Regions from separate parts of the Clostridium sediminicola genome, predicted to be linked through region 1. Evidence: riboswitches for the same ligand, from Rfam matches in the RefSeq annotation. Region 1 holds a riboswitch; each other region holds the start of a gene.
The links. A riboswitch is a leader RNA that binds a small molecule or an ion and turns the genes downstream of it on or off. The one in region 1 is predicted to bind glycine.
Positions count from the first base shown of each region.

Region 2: linked by a shared signal. The riboswitch ahead of ACQ3F0_RS03690 (GrdX family protein) and the one ahead of ACQ3F0_RS26590 (ester cyclase) in region 1 are both predicted to bind glycine.
Region 3: linked by a shared signal. The riboswitch ahead of ACQ3F0_RS13145 (alanine/glycine:cation symporter family protein) and the one ahead of ACQ3F0_RS26590 (ester cyclase) in region 1 are both predicted to bind glycine.

Region 1 is NZ_BAABMF010000050.1:13-2,222, reverse strand. It holds gene ACQ3F0_RS26590 (ester cyclase) at 1-1,179, opposite strand, end outside; glycine riboswitch at 1,363-1,474, opposite strand; partial or broken gene ACQ3F0_RS26585 (TRAP transporter large permease subunit) at 2,038-2,210, opposite strand, start outside.
Region 2 is NZ_BAABMF010000001.1:745,111-747,320, reverse strand. It holds gene selB (selenocysteine-specific translation elongation factor) at 1-42, shown strand, start outside; tRNA gene ACQ3F0_RS03695 (tRNA-Sec) at 128-224, shown strand; glycine riboswitch at 434-538, shown strand; gene ACQ3F0_RS03690 (GrdX family protein) at 742-1,128, shown strand; gene trxB (thioredoxin-disulfide reductase) at 1,192-2,130, shown strand; gene trxA (thioredoxin TrxA) at 2,173-2,210, shown strand, end outside.
Region 3 is NZ_BAABMF010000007.1:72,311-74,520, forward strand. It holds gene ACQ3F0_RS13145 (alanine/glycine:cation symporter family protein) at 25-1,386, opposite strand; glycine riboswitch at 1,453-1,548, opposite strand.

The sequences.
Region 1 (2,210 bases):
AAGTACATCTATTCCATCAAATGTCATCCATTGTTCTTTAACTTTATTATCAACAATATGATAATGATCCATAATCATAAAGCTAACTCTCTTGCCTGATGGATCTCCAAAATATCCATAACCTTCATGAATACCATTTATTCTCAATCTAACAGCAACATCCCATGCATTTTGGTTTCCTCTTTGATTACATGATACTCTTTCTACTACAATTCCTGCATTTGGGAATGATGAGAATAAACTTATAAACATTCCTTGAATTTCATCAAATCCATTTAAGTCAGTATTACAAATATAGTGTAGAGATGCATTGTCATGATAAAAATCTTTTACTTTGTTTATAAGCTTGCGATTCCAGATACTACTTATCATTTCTAGAACCATTTCTCCTACGCTATCATCTTTAGCTTTGTACAATTCTGGATAAAATTGTCCTTCCATAGATTCTCCAATGCCAAATTTACTTTGAAGTGCTGGCTCTTGGTTTTTACTAGCTTTTGCGAATTTTTTTGCAACTTCATGTGGATCAAGTCCTAATTGTTTTACAATCCAAAGATTATCTCTTACTAACCACTCTTCAAAGATTCTATTCTTATATGCCGCACAATCAACTACTGTTCTATAATTAATTTTCTTTCCTGTTGCTGGTCCAAAACTAGAATCACCTAAACTAGTTGCTGTAGAAACTATTCTGTGTGAAGATAGTAATCCATCATTATCATATGGTGAGAATATAACATTTTGACCAATTAATCTTCTATCAGGGAAAGCATGTAAATTTTGAAGAGTATTACTTATTACTCCTTGTATTCCAACAGCTGTTTGTGAACTAAGGTGAAGATGAACGTTATTTGAATATGTATCGTAAATAACTCCAATCCCTTTTTCTTCCCAAATATCGTGAGTTATTTTAATAATATAGTGAACAAAGTCATTATATTTTTCATCATATCCTTCTAATTTTTGTTTATTCTTACCTTCTAAAAATGCAAAATCATTATAATCTCTCCATATCACAGAGTTTACTTCGTTAATATCTCCATAAAAAACTTTATTTGAATTTGTACTATTTCCCATAACGTTTACATCTCCATTCTTTTCATTTTTTGAATCAACCTTTGGATTTGCCTTAATTTTTTTCTTATCAGCAGTTGTTTTTACTACATTCGATGTTTCCAAACAAAACTCCTCCTTTTTCAATATATTTTTACATGTTATTCATTTTTATTGTTTTGAAAATATTATATTATTTAAAAGATTGCTCTTATAATATCGAATAATTAATCCTCATAAGTATAGGGAGCAAATTGATTCTTATGAACACAAAAACAGGGGGTAAATGAACATAGATATCCTAATGCTAATTTACTCCCTGTCCTTTTATCTGAAAGCTTCCTCACAATTCTAATACATAAATTTACATGAGTTTCTTCTTCGATGCCCACATTTAAGGGGTCTCTCCAGGGGCGTGTCAAATTATTGTCCAAACCTGAGAGCTTCAAAATAGAATTTCAGCTTCATCTATTTCTTTCTCCTACGGTTACCTATACAAAGATATTTCCAATAATCATCAATCACCTATATTTAATTTTGAATTCTTTCGTACTATAATCACATCAGTATATTATCTTTGCATATTTCTTTTTGTAACTTATTCCTTTGATTTATCATATATCTGAATATGTTTTTATTAATAGCAATATCCATGCCAATCGCTATATTTTGTAATATATTTATGTTTTTTTATTTTTTTTGTCGATTTCATTAATAAAAACTTTGTATTTACCATTATTTTAAGAAAATTATAACATTTTCATTCCTATTACTTCATACTAGTTAAATATTGATACTAACCAAAATATTTCAATTGCAAGAAAATTTCGATGTTTCTTTGCATCGTTTCGATGCTTTTATACATCACTCGTTTTATATTATTTATATTAAGAAAAAGAAACAACATCGAACCATATCAATCGCACAGCCGTTTCTTTAACACCACTCTATCCATACCTTAAATTTTTATATCTCTTGCCTATACTACTTCATCATACTTGGAAGCCACATTGATAATTGAGGAATAAATATTATAAATATCAATCCAATCAACATTGCAATAATCCATGGCCATACATTCTTAACTACATCCTCGAAGCTAGCATCACATATTTGTGCAGCAACAAAGAGGTTTCCTCCAAGTGGTGGAGTAAGTA
Region 2 (2,210 bases), on a different contig from region 1:
AAGATAACTAAAAGAAATGGAAATGAAAGAACGCTAATTTAGCAAAAAAACTCTGAGTAAAGAAATTTTACTCAAAGTTTTTTGTTGACAAATATCGAAAAGTGTTATATCATAATAAATGTTTTAAGGGAGTAGATAGGTGCTGGTGTGCCTGCCGGTCTTCAAAACCGTGTTGGGGCGTTAGTAGCGTCCTGGGTGGGTTCGATTCCCACATATTCCCGCCAATTTTTAAACTTAACACTTTCAATGGAAATAAATCTATTTAAAGTGTTTTTTAATACCTCATAAAAAATAAAGTGAGTTGTTAAAAAAACTAAAATAAATGTCTTAATAATACTAAATAATGTCTGTTTTGTTAAGGTAAATATTAAATAAAATGATATAATGTAAACATAATCAATGAAATTTAAACGATAACATAATATAATTCTGATTGACGAATGCGGGAGAGAATCCAATTGGATCGCCGAAGGAAAAAGTTTTAAGAAATGTCTGACTTAGAGCGAAATTCTCAGGTAAAAAGGACCGTATTTTGACAGAACTCTGGAAAGTTTATGATTTTTTTCATAGACACCAAAGGGGCAATTCTAAATATTAGAAGAAACTCTCAGGTTAAATACAGAGAAGTATGGCAAGCTTTGTTTGCTATGCTTCTCTTTTTTATTTTTTAAAATTAGGGTTATATGACAGAAAATTATGAAAAATAATTAATGTAATAATTAATATCTTGAGGTGAGTGAGTTGAATAGCATACTAATAACAAACAATCCTATGGTAGCTGAGAAGTATAAAGAAAAAATGGAAATAATTTTTTTGAAAGATAATAGTTACTTGGATGTTCTATCGGATGTAAGAAATAGAATACATGAAGGACATGAAATTTTAACTCATCCTCTTTCAGGAAGTGTTAAACCTAATGAGACACCTTATAAATCTGTTTTGATATCAAAAAATAAAGGGAAACTTGATATGAAATCACTTCAGATTATTGAAGGTAGTATTGATGTAACAAAGAAATTTTTAAATATAAAAAAATCACCTGAATGGACTAAAGGAATTCTTGAAGATTTTCAATTGATAGATTATTCTCTCATTAAAGGTGCGGTAGAGAGTATGATTCAATTTTAAGAGTATAAATGACTGGGAAAGTTTTAGGTGGAAGATAGCAATTTATCATGCAGGAGGGTAAAAATGGAAAATTTATATGATGTAGTAATATTAGGAGCAGGACCAGCTGGATTAGCAGCAGGACTTTATGCTGCAAGAGCAAGAATGAAAACTTTGATTTTAGAAAAAGATAGTCCAGGTGGACAAATTGTAATAACTCATGAGATAGCAAACTATCCGGGTGCTATGCCAGAGGAAAGTGGTCCAAGTTTAGTAGCTAGAATGGTAGATCAAACTGAACAATTTGGCGCTGAAAGAATAAGTGATAATATTGTTGAAGTTCAGCTTGAAGGAAAAATTAAAGTTATTAAATGCGAAAAAGGAGAGTATCGTGCAAAATCTGTAATAATTGCTACTGGTGCAGAACCAAAGTTAATTGGTTGTCCAGGAGAAAAAGAGTTTACAGGTAAAGGTGTTTCTTATTGTGCAACTTGTGATGCGGATTTCTTCGCTGGATTAGAAGTATTTGTAGTTGGTGGAGGGGACTCTGCTGTTGAAGAAGCATTGTATTTAACAAAATTTGCAAGAAAAGTTACTATAGTTCATAGAAGAGACCAGTTAAGAGCTGCTAAATCTATTCAAGAGAAAGCATTTAGAAATGATAAGATGAACTTCATGTGGAATGCAGTAATTGAAGAAATTAAAGGAGATGGAATAGTAGAATCAGTTGTATTTAAAAATACTGTAACTGGTGAAACTAATGAGTACTTTGCTGATGAAGATGACGGAATATTCGGAGTATTTGTTTTCATTGGATACACTCCTATTAGTAGTTTATATGAAGGACAAATTGAAATGGAACATGGATATATTGTTACAGATCAAGACATGAAAACAAATATCGAAGGTGTATTTGCTGCTGGAGATATCAGAGTTAAATCTTTAAGACAAGTAATTACAGCAGCAGGCGATGGAGCAATTGCAGCAGTAAATGCTGAAAGATATGTTGAAGATTCTGAATAAGAATTTATAAAATATAAACAATAAGTTTAAGGAGGTGAAAATATGATTATTTTAGATAAAAACACTTTCCAAGCTGAGGT
Region 3 (2,210 bases), on a different contig from region 1:
TCAACTACTTTTTTATTTTTCTTCTTAAAGTAATTTATTTTCATTTAAATTATCAAAGTAAGTCTTTGTTTCAGCAATTATAACTCCACTAAGACCTATTAAAGCAATTAAGTTTGGAATTGCCATTAACCCATTAACTATATCTGCTATTGTCCAAATCATATCTAGTTTTAAAAATGCTCCTATTGCAACTAAAGCAATAAAAATAACTCTGTATGGTGCAATTCCTTTTATTCCTACTAAATATTCTATACATCTTTCACCATAATAGTTCCATCCAAGTATTGTAGTGAAAGCGAAAAATATCAAACCAATAGTAACAATTAATTGCCCTATAACCGCCACTGGAAGGCTATTTGAAAATGCCGAATTTGTCATTGCAGCACCACTAAATTCTGAACTCCAAGCCCCAGTTAAGATCAATACAAATCCTGTCATTGTACATATTATTATTGTATCAAAGAATGTTCCTGTCATAGAAATTAATCCTTGTCTTACACAAGATTTTGTTTTGGCTGCTGCCGCCGCAATAGGTGCAGAACCTAAACCAGATTCATTAGAGAATACTCCTCTTGCAACACCACTTTGAATTGCAATCATGACAGTTGCACCTGTAAAACCACCTGTTGCTGCAGTTTTTGTAAATGCACTTTTAACAATTAAAGCAAAAGTGGCAGGTACTAATTTTATATTTAATATAAGAATTATTAAAGCCCCAATAACATAGAAAACAGCCATAAAAGGTACTGTTTTTTCAGCTACTGCTGCAATATTCTTTATACCACCAATAGTTACTAAAGCTACTAAAATCGTAAGTACTATTGCTGTTACGTAGATTGGTAACTTGAAAGTAATACTTACAGCTTCAGTAATAGCATTTACTTGTGTAAAAGTTCCTATACCAAAGAAAGCAACACCTACACCGAAAATAGCAAACATTTTTGCTAAAAATTTATTTCCAAGACCTTTTTCAATATAGTACATAGGTCCACCTGACATCTGACCATTTTCATCCACTGTTCTATACTTAACAGCTAGTAATGACTCGGCATATTTAGTTGCCATACCAAAGAAAGCTGCTATCCACATCCAAAATAGTGCACCTGGTCCTCCTACTTTAATGGCAGTTGCTACACCTACAATATTTCCTGTACCAATTGTTGCCGATAAAGCAGTACATAAAGCTGCAAATGAGGATACATCTCCCTCTACATTATCATCACTTTCTTTTGTAAATAAATACTTTAAAGCTAATGGAAGTTTTTTTACTTGAAGTAATCCTAACCTAATAGTAAGATAAATTCCAGTTCCAACAAGTAAAATTAGAAGCGGTGGTCCCCAAACAAAACTATCAATTTTTTCAAGAACACCCATAAGATTTGACATAAAATTTGACATAAAAATTCCCCCTTAAGTCTTTTGTTTTTAACTAAGAGGAGATTAAATTATACAACTCAATCCCCTGTCCTTTTACCTGAGAGTTTCAATAGTATAGAACTATTTTGCTCCTTCGGTGACTGTAAACCAGTTCTCTCCAAGGGCTCGTCCAATAACGGTCCTGCCAATTAAGGCACCTGAAAGCATAACATCTTCGGTAGATGGTTTCCCATCACTCTCCCGTAATCTTCATCCGAACACAATATTCAATTAACTTAGTTACTTAATATGCATAATTATAATAAGAATTTTATAATTTTGCAAGTAAAAATAACAAGCTCAGAATATTCTAATTATTCCACTTATAATAATCAAAATCATATACTTCATCTTACTTTTAATGGATTAACCATATAAGCTTAATAAAAGAGTTCACGATTGAAATAAAAAACGAAATAAATCAGTGACAAGTTAATGATGATTGAACATTGAGCTTTTGCTACGCATAAGGAATCATTTTATTCTTTATTAATTAAAAGCTTTCGCTTGCGAAAGGTATCCATAACTTGTCACTATAAATTGCGAACTTGTTCGCAATTTATAAAAAAAGTGCCCTTCGGAATATCCTCAGGACAATTATATTATGAAAAATAAATTAAGGGCATAAATAATCCAAAGTATCATTTATCACTTTGTTTGATATTGTAACATATTCTTAACTATTTGTATAGTTTTTAAGACTTTTTATTATTAATTTATCAATATCTTCACCTTTTAATTATCCATTTGTTAATAACATGTTTATGTTTTCTACAAATCGATATCTATGTTTT